DNA from 2 places in the Mesorhizobium sp. B2-2-3 genome. Region 1 is predicted to be linked to the other one. Evidence: predicted binding sites of a transcription regulator. Region 1 holds the regulator's gene; the other holds the start of a gene.
What was found. Region 1 encodes PhoB, which activates phosphate uptake and scavenging genes when phosphate is short. Its sites were predicted from a motif close to TGTCATNNANCTGTCAT; they were not measured.

Region 1 (7,674 bases):
ATCGCGCGTGCGATCGCCACCGACTGCCGCTGTCCGCCCGACAGCTTGATCACCGGCTCCTTGAAGCGCTGGAAGCGGGGATTGAGCCTGCCCATCACCTTGCGCGCCTCGGCCTCCATGGCGACATCATCGAGCGTGCCCCAGGCGGTCCTCAGCTCGCGGCCGAGGAACAGGTTGGCGGCGGCGTCGACATTGTCGGCGAGCGCCAGGGTCTGGTAGATCGTCTCGATGCCGTATTTCTTGGCATCGCGCGGGTTGGAGATCGAAGCCTCTTCGCCGTTGACGAAGATTTGGCCCGCGTCACGCTTGTAGGCGCCCGACAGGATCTTGATCAGTGTCGACTTGCCGGCGCCGTTATGGCCGAGCAGGGCCACGACCTCGCCGGGGAAAAGATCGATCGAGGCATCGTCGACGGCGCGAATGCCGCCGAACGCGATTGAGATGTTGCGCATGTCGACCAGCGGGTTGCCGGCGGGAGCGATCCTGTCAGCCATGATTGTCCTCCTCCCTCAAACGCGTTTGCGATAGACGGTGTCGAGCCACACCGCGATGACCAGCACGGCGCCGACGACGATGCTCTGCAGCGGCGAGTCGACGCCAAGCAGCACCATGCCGGATTGCAGCGACTGCATCAAAAGCGCGCCCAGCATGGCGCCGATGATAGTTCCCGAACCGCCGGCGAGCGATGTGCCGCCGATGACGGCCGCCGCGATCACCAGCAATTCATCGAGCGTTCCGAGCACGTTGGTGGCCGAGTTCTGCCGGGCTGACGAGATCGCGGCGGCGATCGTGGCCAGCACGCCCATGATCATGAACACTTTCATCGTGATCCAGCGCGTGTTGATGCCGGCGAGGTTGGCTGCTTCCGGATTGCCGCCGATGGCAAAGACATAGCGGCCGAAACGGGTGCGTTTGGTGATGAAGGTCATGACCAGCCCGACGGCGATGGCCATCAGCACCGGTATGGCGATGCCGTGGGCGATGAACAGGCCGCCCTCGGGCACGGTTATGTTGTTGGCGGCTGCATATCTGTTCACGATGCCGACTGGCCACGGATAGGAATTGGCCAGCCAAACCGCGCCCATGATGACGGCGCAGGTCAGCACGCCGATCAGCGTCTCGGCCCAGATCGGACGCAGCGGGAAACGGAAGCGCTTGCGCTGTACCCGCCCGTTGAACAGCGCAAGCACCACCGCAAGGCAGGCGGCGATACCGACCACCCAGCTCCAGGTCGCGCCGATCGATCCGGCCGGGCCGCCGCCCATCAGCTGGAACGTCGCGTTGAGCGGCGCCACCGTCTGGCCGCTGGTAACCCACCATGCCGCACCGCGCCAGACCAGAAGCCCGCCCAGCGTCACGATGAAGGCCGGCACTTCGAGATAGGCGATGACGAAGCCCTGGAAGGCGCCGATCAAAAGGCCGAGCACCAGGCCGATGACCAGCGCGAGCACCCAGATCCATGGATTGCCGAGCTCGAGACCGACCATCCGCACTAGGAAATGCACCTGGGCGAAACCCATGACCATGCCGATCAACCCTTCGGCGGAACCGACGGACAGATCGATATTGCGCATGACGATGACCAGCACCATGCCGCAGGCCATGATGGCGACGGCCGAGGTCTGCACCGACAGGTTCCACAGATTGCGCGGCGTGAGAAAGGTACGGCTGTCGAAATCGAGCGGATTGACGCCGAGACGCAGGCTGGACAAGACATGCAACCCGATCCAGATCAGCAGCAGCGCGCCGATCATGCCGAGCATGCGCGTGTCGATCTCGGTCGCCTTAAGGAACCGGGCGACGGCGCCGAGTTCCGACGCACGCGCGGTGTCGGCCTGCGGGTTGGACGTCGTATCGGTCATGATTTTCTCCCGCCGGCCTGCCCGTCCGATGCGGGATGCCGGAAGCCAGCCTAGAAGTTACCCGCCCGGGGCGGAAAAACAAATTTTCTTGAAAAAACGCCGCGGCTTGGCAGCCGCGGCGTTCATCGCATGAAATGGAAGATCAGTTGCAGGCCGCTACGCTGCCCGCCGCGACGCCGGCACAGACCTCGTCTTTCTTGATCCAGCCGGCGTCGATGACGACGTTGAGATTGTCCTTGGTGATCGCAACCGGGGTCAGGAACAGCGATTTGACGGTGTTCCCACCGGGCGTTGTGAAGTCCTTGACGCCGGCGATATCGGTCATCTTCTTGCCGTCGGCCAGCTGCGAGGCGATCTCGGCGGCATTCTTGCCGAGTTCACGCGCGTCCTTCCACACCGACACGGTCTGCGTGCCGAGCGCGATGCGGTTCAGCGCCGCGTGGTCGCCGTCCTGGCCCGAGACCGGAACGGTACCGGCCAGGCCTTGAGCCGTCAGCGCCGCGACGACGCCGCCGGCAGTGCCGTCATTGGCCGCGACGACCGCGTCGACCTTGTTGTCGTTGGCGGTCAGGAACTGCTCCATGTTCTTCTGCGCATTGGCCGGCAGCCAGCCATCCGTATAGGCTTCGCCGACATTCTTGATCTTGCCGCTGTCGATGGCGTCCTTGAGCACTTCCATGGAGCCCGAGAACAGGAAATCGGCATTCGGATCGGCACCCGAGCCCTTGATGAAGACGTAGTTGCCTTCCGGCTTCACCTTGAACACTTCGCGGGCCTGCATGCGGCCGACTTCCTTGTTGTCGAAGGTCAGATAGAAGACGTCCTTGTTCTCGATCAGGCGGTCATAGCCGACGACCGGAATGCCTTCGTCGAGCGCCTTCTGCACCGCCGGGCCGATGGCGGAGGCGTCCTGCGCCAGGATGATCAGCGAATTGGCGCCCTGGGAGATCAGGCTCTCGACGTCGGTGAGCTGCTTGCCGGGATTGGACTGGGCGTCGGCGGAAATATACTTGTCGCCGGCGGCTTCGATCGCCTTCTTCATGGCGGCCTCGTCGGTCTTCCAGCGCTCTTCCTGGAAGTTCGACCAGGAAACGCCGATGACCTTGTCCTTCGCCTGCGCGACCGACGCGAGCGTCAGCGACATGGCGACACCCGCCAGGATGGCGGCTGTGAATCTCTTCATCTTAATCCTCCCTGCGCCGCGTATGGCGCGACCAAACAGGCCCGTAGGCCGGCACAAAGGCTCTATTTTTTCGAGCCTCGAAAAAACACTGGTCCATCGTCGGAACGCTGTCAACGTCGATTCTGATGTATTTTGATGTCCTCGTGAATTTTTTTCGAGCTCCGGAATAAATAATGACAGCCAAGGCCGGTTCTGCCAGTATTTGACGGTCGTCGGGATCCTGGGGAGAGAACGCGGCGACGGGGAGGATGCGAGAAACATGTCGGTCGGAATCCGCCACGACGATTTGCGCCGACGCAACCGGGCAATGGTGATCGCGGCCGTGCGCCGTGCCGGGCAGCCCTCGCGCACCGAGATTGCCGCGACCACCGGGCTCAGCCATTCCACCATATCGGCGATCTCCTCCGACCTGATTGGCGAAGGCATCCTGGCGCAGAGCAAGCCGAGCGAGGCCGGTGCGCTGAAACGCGGCCGGCCGCAGGTCGGCCTCAGCCTCAACCCTGAAGCCGCGGCGGTGATGACCGTGGTGCTGTCGCTGAATTTTCTCTCCGTCGCCGTCATCGACTATGCCGGCCAGGTGATATCTGAAGAGCAGCGCCGGCTGGACACGCTCACCCTGTCGCGCGAGGCGCTGATCGGCGAATGCGTGGCCATCGTCAGGCGGCGGTTCGAGGATCCCGACCTCGACGTCGGCAGCATCGCCCGTATCGCGCTGGCGATCCAGGGCATCACCGACACGGATGCGCGCACCATGCTGTGGTCGCCGATCACGCCGCAGACCGACATCGCCTTCGCCGACATACTGGAGGCCGAGTTCGGCATTCCCGCCACCATGGAGAACGATTGCAACATGATGGCGGTGGCGCTGCGCTGGCGCGATCCCCAGCGCTACCGCGACGACTTCATCGCCATCCTTTTGTCGCACGGCATCGGCATGGGCTTGGTGCTGAAGGGTGAACTGTTCACCGGCACCCATTCATCCGGAGGCGAGTTCGGCCACATGATCCATCGCCCCGGCGGGGCGCTCTGCCGCTGCGGGCGGCGCGGCTGCGTCGAGGCCTATGCCGGCAACTATGCCATCTGGCGCAACGCGAGGCAGCTTGGCGAGGACACCGAGCCCGTCGACGTCAGCGACGCCGACATGCGCACCCTGGCGGCCTCGGCGCGCGAAAAGGACGGGCCGGAGCGCGAAGCCTACCGCAAGGCCGGCGAGGCGCTGGGTTACGGCCTTGGCAGCCTGTTCGCGCTGATCGATCCGGCGCCGGTCGCCATGGTCGGCGTCAGCGCCGCCGCCTTCGACCTGATCGAGCCGGCTCTGCGCGAGGCCATTGCCCAGACCGCCGGCGGCCAGCACTCGAAATCGATTTCCTTCGACACCGAGCCGAACGAACTGCCACTGATCCGCGAGGGCTGCGCCATGCGCGCGCTGACCTTCGTCGACCAGGAGATTTTCGCGCCGGGGGCACAGGCGAAATCAGGCGTGGGCGAGAACGTTGCGTGACATATCCCTAGTCTTCGCGAATCGCATACCCCGCGCCCCGAATGGTGCGGATCACGTCAGGCATGCGGCCATTGTTGACCGCCTTGCGCAGCCGGCCGACATGCACGTCCACGGTGCGCTCGTCGATATAGATCGTTTCGCCCCAGACATTGTCGAGCAGTTGGCTGCGCGAGAACACGCGGCCGGGATGTCGCATCATGAATTCGAGCAGGCGGAACTCGGTCGGCCCGAGCCGGATCTCGCTTTTCTTGCGGTAGACCCGGTGCGATTCACGGTCGAGCACGATGTCGCCGACCTTGAGCACGCTGGACAGAACTTCGGGCTTGGCGCGGCGCAGCAGCGCCTTGACGCGTGCCATGAATTCCGGCGTTGAGAACGGCTTGACCAGATAGTCGTCGGCGCCGGTGGAGAGACCGCGCACCCGGTCGCTTTCCTCGCCGCGCGCCGTCAGCATGATGATCGGCAGCCGCTCGGTCTCGGGCCGCATGCGGAGACGGCGGCAGAGCTCGATGCCGGACACCGCCGGCACCATCCAGTCGAGCACAAGAAGGTCAGGGACATTCTCCTGCAAGCGGATCTCGGCTTCGTCGCCGCGCGTCACCACCTCTACCTGATAACCCTCCGATTCCAGATTGTAACGGAGCAGCACACCCAGCGGCTCCTCGTCCTCCACCACCATGATGCGTGGCGCGATCATCGACTGGTCACCCCTGCCGTCAAGCCGCTGGCGCCGACATCGCCGTCTCGTCCTGCTTCGGGCGATTGGCGGGCAATTGCGTGCCGGTCAGCACATAATAGGCATTTTCGGCAATGTTGGTCACGTGATCGCCGATGCGCTCGAGATTCTTGGCGCAGAACAAAAGATGCGTGCAGGCGGTGATGTTGCGCGGATCCTCCATCATGTAGGTCAGCAGCTCGCGGAAGACCGACGTGTATTTGACGTCGATGCGTTCATCGTCGGCGCGCAGCTTGGCAAGTGCCGCGGCATCGCGCGCCGCATACTCCTCGATCACGCCTTGGACCTGGATCAGCACAAGCTGCGCCATGGCGTCGATGGAGTGCGACAGGTCGCGCGGCGTGGCGGCAAGGCCGACGGTGCCGACGCGCTTGGCGATGTTCTTGGCGAGATCGCCGATGCGTTCGAGATCGCCCGCCATGCGGATCGAGCCGACGACATGGCGCAGATCGTCCGCCATGGGCTGCCGCTTGGCGATCAGGGTGATGGCGCGGTCGTCGAGTTCGCGCTGGCGCGCATCCATGATCGCGTCGTCGGAGACGACGCGCTGGGCGAGCGCGTTGTCGGAATTCAGGAGCGCCTTGGTCGCGCCGCCGACCATCGATGAGGCGAGATCGCCCATGTCGCGGATCAGCCTGCTGATCTGTCCGAGATCTTCGTCAAAGGCTGCGACTGTGTGTTCGGCCATGATCTTGGTCCTCGTATGCCTGGGATCAGCCGAAGCGGCCGGTGATATAGTCCTGCGTGCGCTTCTCGCGGGGCGACGTGAAGATCTTCTCGGTGCGGTCGAACTCGACCAGCTCGCCCAGATACATGAAGGCGGTCTGCTTCGACACGCGCGCCGCCTGCTGCATGTTGTGGGTGACGATGACGATCGTATAATCGGCCTGCAACTCGTCGATCAGCTCCTCGATCTTGGCGGTCGACAGCGGATCGAGCGCCGAGGCAGGCTCGTCGAGCAGGATGACCTCCGGCTTCACCGCCACCGTGCGGGCGATGCAGAGGCGCTGCTGCTGGCCGCCCGAAAGGCTGAGGCCGCTGGCGTTGAGCTTGTCCTTGACCTCGCTCCACAGTGCCGCGCGCTTCAGCGCCTGCTCGACACGGCCGTCCATCTCCGCCTTGCTGAGCTTCTCATAGAGCCTGACGCCGAAGGCGATGTTCTCGTAGATCGACATCGGGAACGGCGTCGGCTTCTGGAACACCATGCCGATCTTGGTCCTGAGCAGGTTGAGATCCTGCGAACGGTCGAGGATATTCTGGCCGTCGAGCAGCACTTGGCCCTCGGCGCTCTGCCTCGGGTAAAGCTCGTAGATGCGGTTGAAGACGCGCAGCAGCGTCGACTTCCCGCAGCCCGAAGGCCCGATGAAGGCGGTGACGCTGCGCTCGGGCAGCGACAGGCTGATATCCTTCAGCGCCTTCGACTGGCCATAGTAGAAATTGAGGCCCTTGACCTCGATCTTGGCTTTCTCGACCGCGACTTCGGGCGTATTCAACTCGGTGGACAACATCGGTTTCATCTGTCCTCTCTGCGTCCGGTAAGGCTGCGGGCGAAGATGCTCAGCCCGAGAACCGTAAGGGTGATTATGAGTGCGCCGGTCCACGCCAGCTGCTGCCATTCCTCGTAGGGGCTGAGAGCGAACTGGAAGATGGTGACGGGCAGGCTGGCCATCGGCGCATTGAGATTACTCGACCAGAACTGGTTGTTGAGTGCCGTGAAGAGCAGCGGCGCCGTCTCGCCGGAAATGCGGGCGATGGCCAGCAATATGCCGGTGACGATGCCCGACAGCGCCGCACGGTAGGCGACCGAGCGGATGACCACCCAGCGCGGCGCGCCGATCGCGGCGCCGGCCTCGCGCAGGGCGTTCGGCACCAGGTTGAGCATGTCCTCCGTGGTGCGAACGACGACCGGGATGACCAGGATGGCCAGTGCGACGGCACCGGCAATCGCCGAGAAATGTCCCATCGGCCGCACCAGCAGCTCGTAGACGAACAGGCCGACGATGATCGAGGGTGCCGACAGCAGGATGTCGTTGATGAAGCGCACGACGGTGGTGAGGCGCGAGAAGCGGCCATATTCGGCCATGTAGGTCCCAGCGAGGACACCGATCGGCGTGCCGACGATGACGGCGATGACTGTCATCATGATACTGCCGTAGATGGCATTGAGCAGGCCGCCGGCATCGCCGGGCGGCGGTGTCATTTCGGTGAACACAGAGAGCGAAACACCCGACAGGCCCTTATAGAGCAGTGCGCCGAGGATCAGCGCCAGCCAGGCCAGGCCGATGCCCGCCGCCGCGACGCATAGCGTCATCATCACGGCATTCCTGCGCTTGCGTCGATTGTGAAGCGATGTGGCCGTCGACATCGGTCAGGCTCCCGTGCGGCTGTCCAT
Region 2 (7,674 bases), on a different contig from region 1:
AAGGTGCTGACGGTGAAAGCGGCGGCAAAGGTCGCCGCCGGGCGCGACGGATACGGCATGCTGCTCGACGAGAGACATGGCCGCGAGGCGATGTTCGAATTCGCCAAGCATCCCTTCGCCTGGCTCGGGCGACCGGTGGAACTGCCGGGCTCGCGGCCGCTGCGTTTCGAATTCTCGCAGGACATCGGCTCGCAGCTCACCGAATGGCCGGTCGACCACTGCATCAAATGCCTGTGCTTCTATCATCCCGACGATCCGCCGGGCTTGAAAGAGGAACAGCAGCAGAAGTTACGCTCCCTGTTCGAGGCCGCGCGGAAAGTGGGGAGGGAGCTTCTCATCGAGATCATCGCCGGCAAGCACGGCAAGCTCGACGACACGACCATCCCGCGTGCGCTTGAGGAACTCTATGCGCTCGGCATCAAGCCGGATTGGTGGAAGCTCGAACCGCAGGCATCCGCAGGCGCGTGGACGAAGATCGAGGCCATGATCCTGAAGAACGACCCCTGGTGCCGCGGAGTCGTGCTGCTCGGCCTGGAGGCGCCGCAGGACGAGTTGGAGGCCGCCTTCGCAGCGACGGCCAAGGCGCCTATCGTGAAGGGTTTCGCGGTCGGCCGCACCATCTTCATCAACGCCGCCGAACAATGGCTTTCCGGCAAGATGTCGGACGACGAAGCGATTGCCGACATGGCATCGCGCTTCGAGCAGCTGACCGAGGCATGGCTTGCCGCGCGCGGCCGCAAAGCAGCATAAGAAGGCACGGGCACAGGGACTGCGGAGGAAACCAATGAGCAAGACAATCCGCCTGACGATGGCGCAGGCGCTGACCCGTTTCCTGAGCAAACAGAAGGCCGAGATCGACGGCGCAAAGGTACCGATTTTCGGCGGCGTCTGGGCCATCTTCGGCCACGGCAATGTTGCCGGCATCGGCGAGGCGCTCTACCAGGTGCGCGACGAACTGCCGACCTTCCGCGCCCACAATGAACAGGCGATGGCGCATGCGGCGATCGCCTATGGCAAGGCCAATTTCCGTCGCCGCTTCATGGCCGCCACCTCTTCGATCGGGCCCGGCGCGCTCAACATGGTGACGGCGGCGGCACTTGCGCATGTAAACAGGTTGCCTGTCCTGTTTCTGCCGGGTGACGTCTTCGCCAACCGCGTTCCCGATCCGGTGCTGCAGCAGGCCGAGGATTTTTCCGACGGCACGGCGACGGTCAATGACTGCTTCCGTCCGGTGTCGCGCTATTTCGACCGTATCACGCGGCCGGAGCAGATCATCCCGGCGCTGAACCGCGCCTTGGCCGTGCTGACCGATCCGGCCGAATGCGGGCCGGTGACCTTGTCGCTCTGCCAGGACGTGCAGGCCGAGGCCTATGACTATCCCGAGAGCTTCTTTGCCGAACGGGTCTGGCGCCAGCGCCGGCCGCGCCCGGATCGGGCTGAATTGGCGGCCGCGGTTGCGGCGCTGAAGAGCGCCAGCAAGCCGCTGGTGATCGCCGGCGGCGGCGTGCTCTATTCTCAGGCCTCGGACGAACTGGCGAAATTCGTCGAAGCCGTCGGCATTCCGGTCTGCGAAACGCAAGGCGGCAAATCCTCGCTGCCGGACGATCATCCGCTCAACATGGCGGCGGTCGGCGTCACCGGCACGTCGGCCGCCAACCGGCTGGCGGAAGAGGCCGATGTCGTGCTCGCCATCGGCACGCGCCTGCAGGATTTCACCACCGGCTCCTGGGCGCTGTTCAAGAATTCGGGCAAAACCATCATCGGCTTGAATGTGCAGCCTTTCGATGCAGGCAAGCATCGGGCATCGCCGCTGGTCGCCGACGCGGCCGAAGGCTTGGCCGAACTCGGTGCCGCGCTGAAAGGCTGGAAGGTGCCATCCGCCTGGACCGACAATGCGGCAGCCGGCAAGAAGGAATGGCAGGCCGAAGCCGCCAAGGTGACTGCGTCGACCAATGCCGCCTACCCTTCCGACGCGCAGGTGATCGGCGCCGTGCAACGCGCCATGGGCTCCGGCGTGACGCTGCTCAACGCCGCCGGCGGGCTGCCGGGCGAATTGCACAAGCTTTGGCAGGCCGGCGCGCCCGGCTCGTATCATGCCGAATACGGCTTCTCGACCATGGGTTACGAGATTGCCGGCGGGCTCGGCACCAAGATGGCCAAGCCCGGGGAAGAGGTCGTCGTCATGATCGGCGACGGCTCCTACCTGATGCTCAATTCCGAGATCGCCACCTCGGTGATGCTCGGCCTGAAGCTGACCATCGTGCTGCTCGACAACAGGGGTTTTGGCTGCATCAACCGGCTGCAGATGGCGATCGGCGGCGCCAACTTCAACAATCTCCTGAAGGATGCGCGCCACGAGGTGCTGCCCGACGTCGACTTTGCCGCGCACGCCGCGAGCATGGGGGCGATCGCCGAGAAGGTTTCGTCGATCGCAGGGCTGGAGACGGCGCTGGCTCAGGCGAAAGGCAACGACCGCACCACGGTACTGGTCATCGACACCGATCCGCTGGTCTCCACCGATGCCGGCGGCCACTGGTGGGACGTGGCGGTGCCGGAAGTCTCCGAGCGCAGCCAAGTGAACGCGGCGCGCAAGGTCTATGATGAAAAACGGCGGATGCAGAGCGTCGGCGATTGATCTCGGCGCTGCCCACCCCCTATCTCTCCTTGTGGGGAGGTCGGACCGAAGGTCCGGGTGGGGTCTGGCGCCGCACCCCCACCCCGCTGCTTCGCAGCGACCCTCCCCACAAGGGGGAGGGTGAACAAGAACCGGAGTGACGACTTGAAAGCCAAACTGGGCATGTCCCCCATCGCGTGGTGGAACGACGATCTTGCGGAACTCAGCGACGAGGTGTCGTTGGAGGAGTGCCTACGCCAGTCGCGTTCGGCCGGCTTCACCGGCATGGAGATGGGACGGCGCTTTCCCAAGGACCCCAAGGTGATGCTGCCGATCCTGAAGGCGGCTGACGTCACACTGTGCGGCGGCTGGTTCTCGGGCACGCTGGTCGACGAGGAGATGAGCAAGAACAAGGATCGCATCCAGCCGATGGTCGACCTGTTCAAGGCGGTCAACGCGCCTTGCATCGTCTATGGCGAGGTTGGCCGTTCGATCCAGGGCGACCGCTCGAAGCCGCTCGCCACCAAGCCGAAACTCTCGAGCGACGAGATGAAGGCCTATGCCAGGCGCCTGACCGAATTCGGCGAATGGTGCGCCGAGCAAGGCATGCCGCTTTCCTATCATCACCATATGGCGGCGGTGGTCGAGACCGAGGCGGAGCTCGACGCCTTCATGCGCCATTCCGGAGCGGGCATTCCGCTGCTGTTTGACGCTGGACATCTGGCCTTTGCCGGCGGCGATGTGCTGCGCGCCATCGACAATCACCACAAGCGCATCAGCCATGTGCATGTGAAGGACGTACGCATGGGTGTGATCGAGAAGCTCGACCGCACGAGGCAGTCCTTCCTCGATGCGGTGGCTCTCGGCGCCTTCACCGTGCCGGGCGACGGCTCGCTGGATTTCGGCGCCATCGTGCAGCGTTTCGCCGACCATGGCTATGAAGGCTGGTTCGTGGTCGAGGCCGAACAGGACCCGAAGAAGAACCCGCCGCTCAAGATGGCGCAGGTGGGCCACAAGGAGTTGATGCGGGTGATGACGGCGGCCGGCTACACGGTCGAGACCCAGGGCTTCCCCGATGTCTGATCGGGTTCTCGCCAGGCCGGGCTTGCTGTAGGTTGCCGCGATGAAAGATTCCGAGCACCCCTTCTTCCGGCCCCTATGGCGGCGTGTCGCCGTCGTCGCGGTCTGCGTCATCTGGTCGATCATCGAATTCGCGAGCGGCACGCCGTTCTGGGGCGTGATCGCCCTGGGCTTCGCCGGCTATGGCGTCTGGCAGTTTTTTTATCTCTACAAGCCGGCCGACGAGAACAAGGCGCCCGCCGAAGTCGAACCGAAGGAGTAACCGGATGTCGAAGCTGCTGGTCAAAGCCGACAAGGGCCATGGCCGTGTCGCGCATGTCACCCCGCAAAGCGCCGGGTGGACCTATGTCGGGTTCGACCTGCATCGGCTGAAATCAGGGCAAACGGCTTCGGGAACAACGGACGATCGCGAAGTCTGCCTGGTGTTCGTCACCGGCAAGGGCACGGTCACGGCCGGCGGCAAGGATCTCGGCCTGCTTGGCCAGCGCATGTCGCCCTTCGAAGGCAAACCATGGTCGGTCTATGTGCCGCAGGGATCGGACTGGTCGGTGACGGCTGATAGCGGACTGGAACTGGCGGTCTGCTCGGCGCCGGGATTGAGCGGCGGCCTGCCGGTTCGCGTCATCGGGCCTGACGACCTCGGCCAGGAGGTGCGCGGCAAGGGCACCAATACGCGCTACGTCACCAACATCCTGCCCGAGGGCAAGCCGGCCGATTCGCTGCTGGTGGTCGAGGTCATCACGCCCGGCGGCCATACGTCGAGCTATCCGCCGCACAAGCACGACCAGGACAATCTGCCTAATGAATCCTATCTCGAGGAAACCTATTATCACCGCCTCAACCCGCCGCAGGGCTTTGCTTTCCAGCGGGTCTATACCGACGCCGACAAGGACGGCTCCCGCGCGCTGGACGAGGCGATGGCGATCGAGGACGGCGACGTCGTGCTGGTGCCCAGGGGCTATCACCCCTGCGCGGCTTGTCATGGCTACGACCTCTACTATCTCAACGTCATGGCCGGCCCGAAGCGGACGTGGAAATTCCACAATGCGCCCGAGCACGAATGGCTGACGAAGGCCTGACCGTTGCGCGTTCACGGCTGAACCTGTTGGTCCAGATCAGAAAAATCGTCGGCTAAGGACCGGCGGGGTCGATTTGCCTTCGAAAACCCTTCAAAGCTTCGTCAATCCGTCATGGAAATCACCTATGGCAACGGGCTGACGAGGATTTTCGATGCGCTACGCCATCTACTTCACCCCCCGACAGGACGAAAAATTGGCGCGGATCGCCGCCAACTGGCTGGGCCGTGACCCGTTCGGCGCCGCGACGCGACCGGTGGAGGCGGTGGGCGATTTGTCGGCGGCGGAAGTCGCCTTCCACACCGCATCGGCACGGCGCTATGGTTTTCACGCAACGCTGAAAGCCCCTTTCCGGTTAGCGGCCAACGAAACCGAAGCCTCGTTGCGCGCAGCGCTCGACGCCTTTGCCGAGGCGACGCCCGTTGTGATGATCCCCCGTCTCGTCGTCAGCCAGATCGACGGTTTCTTCGCGCTGGTGCCGGAGGCGGCATTGCCTCCGCTCAATCGCTTCGCCGATGATGTGGTGCGCGATTTCGACCGCTTTCGCGCGCCGTTGACGGAGGCCGAGATCGAGCGGCGCAGTCCGGACTCGCTGAAGCCGGGCGAATTCCGCAATCTCTGCCAATGGGGCTATCCTTACGTCTTCGAGAGCTTCCGCTTTCACATGACGCTGTCCGGCAGGGCCGGGCCACAGGAAAGCCCTCGTCTTCGCCTGGCAATCGAGGGTCTGTTCGCCGAGGTGCTGCGCCAGCCGGTGCCTGTGGACGGGTTGACGCTGTTCATCGAGCCCGAACCCGGCGCCCCGTTCATGGTGCTTTCCCAGCACGCGCTCGGGTGCCGTCCGGCCAGAAAATCCGCCTGAAGCAACAAGCCGTAAAGGCCAGAAAAAACCAAGGACTGCCTGAAATGACCGCCGAGACCATTCTGAGCAACGCCCGCATCGTTCTTGCCGACGAGATCATCGACGGCTCGCTCGTGATGCGTGACGGTCTGATCGCCGACATATCCGCCGGCGCCGTGCGAGCCGGCGAGGACATGGCTGGCGACTTCATCATTCCGGGACTGGTCGAGCTGCACACCGATCACCTGGAAGGCCACTATGCGCCGCGGCCGAAGGTGCGGTGGAACCCGATCGCCGCCGTGCTCGCCCATGACGCGCAAGTGGCGACCGCCGGCATTACCACCGTGCTCGATGCCTTGCGTGTCGGCATGGACGAGGATGCCGATCTCAACGCCGCCGACATCCGCAAGCTCGCCGATGCGATCGAGGACAGCCTGCGGATGGATCGATTGCGGGCCGACCATTTCATCCATCTACGCTGCGAGGTCTCGGCGCCGGATTGCCTCAGGGCCTTCGCCAATTTCGAGACGGACGAACGGGTGAAGCTCGCCTCGCTGATGGACCATGCGCCAGGCCAGCGCCAGTTCGTCAACCTCGAAACCTATGCCTACTACTATCAACGCAAGCTGAAGCTGACCGATCGCGATTTCCAGAAATTCTGTGAGAAGCGGATGGGCGAATCGGCACGGAATTCGGGGGCGAACCGCGTCTTCATCGCCGCCGCCTGCCACGAGCGCGGCATCGTGCTTGCGAGCCATGACGATGCGACGACGGGCCATGTCGACGAAGCCATCGAGCAAGGCGTGCGCGTTGCCGAATTCCCAACCACCGAGGAAGCCGCCAGGGCTTCGAAGGATGCAGGGCTCGGCGTGCTGATGGGCGCGCCCAATGTCATGCGGGGCGCCTCGCATTCGGGCAACGTCTCGGCGCGCACGCTGGCCAGCGACGGCCTGCTCGACATATTGTCGTCCGACTACATCCCCTTCAGCCTGATCCAGTCCGCCTTCTTTCTCGGCGACGTCGTCGATAGCATTTCCCTGCCGCAGGCGGTGGCAATGGTGTCCAAGAACCCGGCCGAGGCCGTCGGTCTTTCCGATCGCGGCGTCATCGAAGAGGGCCGCCGGGCCGACCTGGTGCGCGTGCGCCTCGACGACCACGTTCCAGTGGTGCGCACGGTCTGGCGGCAGGGGCGGCGGGTCGCGTGATGGCTTCGGCATTGATCGAGCGTGAACTGTCGGCCGAGGCGTTTCCGATACGCGACGGCGTCTTCGTTGCCGTGGTGGGCCCGAGCGGCGCCGGCAAGGATACGATCATCGGCCATGCCAAGGCGCTTTTCGCCGACGAGACGCGGCTGGAGTTCGTGCGCCGCGTCATCACCAGACCGAGCGACACGGCAAGCGAGGATCACGACACGCTGGCCGATGCCGCCTTCATCGAGGCCGAAGCCGACGGCGCCTTCGCCGTCTCCTGGGAGGCGCACGGCCTGCGCTACGGCCTGCCGGCCGAGGTCGATTGGGCAGTGGCCAACGGCCATGTCGCTGTCGCCAACGTATCGCGCGCGATCATCCCTGCCTTGCGAAAGCGCTATGCCAATCTGGTCATCGTCGAGATCACCGCTTCGCCCGATGTGCTGGCCGGGCGGCTGGCGATGCGTGGCCGCGAGTCGCGCCGGGAGGTTCTGGCACGCCTGGCGCGCAGCGCCCCTGTGACGCTCTCCGGACCCGGCGTCACCTCGATCGACAATAGCGGTTCGCGCGAAGCGGCAGGCGAGCGCTTTGCCGAGGTGCTGCGCAAGGCGATGGCGTTCTCCGACATGTCGGGGCTGATCGACTAAAGGTGTTGATGGTCAGGTGGCGCTCGCCTGACCTGAACATCGAAACACCTTCCTTTTATGCCGCGTGCCGGTCGTGATCGGCACGACGCGTGCTGGCCGACGGCGTTGCCGAAGGTTGTGTCGGCGCGTCCAGAACCGCGACGTGATGGCGGTACACCATTTCCCAGCCTTTCCAGCCGGTAAACAGCAGGATGCAGACAACGATCAATGAAAGCAGCACTCCCCATGG

Region 2: FJ951_RS23970 (DUF1045 domain-containing protein) is a predicted target of PhoB. The motif match lies at 4,870-4,886, and genes of this name have one in related genera.

The regions. Positions count from the first base shown of each region.
Region 1 is NZ_VFWC01000017.1:28,826-36,499, reverse strand. Features, by position in the region: gene FJ951_RS25320 (ATP-binding cassette domain-containing protein) at 1-494, opposite strand, end outside; gene FJ951_RS25315 (sugar ABC transporter permease) at 510-1,862, opposite strand; gene xylF (D-xylose ABC transporter substrate-binding protein) at 2,005-3,045, opposite strand; gene FJ951_RS25305 (ROK family protein) at 3,305-4,546, shown strand; gene phoB (phosphate regulon transcriptional regulator PhoB) at 4,554-5,243, opposite strand; gene phoU (phosphate signaling complex protein PhoU) at 5,263-5,970, opposite strand; gene pstB (phosphate ABC transporter ATP-binding protein PstB) at 5,996-6,799, opposite strand; gene pstA (phosphate ABC transporter permease PstA) at 6,796-7,647, opposite strand; gene pstC (phosphate ABC transporter permease subunit PstC) at 7,651-7,674, opposite strand, start outside.
Region 2 is NZ_VFWC01000015.1:21,005-28,678, reverse strand. Features, by position in the region: gene iolC (5-dehydro-2-deoxygluconokinase) at 1-750, shown strand, start outside; gene iolD (3D-(3,5/4)-trihydroxycyclohexane-1,2-dione acylhydrolase (decyclizing)) at 785-2,635, shown strand; gene iolE (myo-inosose-2 dehydratase) at 2,780-3,697, shown strand; gene FJ951_RS23980 (DUF3329 domain-containing protein) at 3,738-3,956, shown strand; gene iolB (5-deoxy-glucuronate isomerase) at 3,961-4,773, shown strand; gene FJ951_RS23970 (DUF1045 domain-containing protein) at 4,925-5,632, shown strand; gene FJ951_RS23965 (alpha-D-ribose 1-methylphosphonate 5-triphosphate diphosphatase) at 5,677-6,816, shown strand; gene phnN (phosphonate metabolism protein/1,5-bisphosphokinase (PRPP-forming) PhnN) at 6,813-7,445, shown strand; gene FJ951_RS23955 (DUF2231 domain-containing protein) at 7,501-7,674, opposite strand, start outside.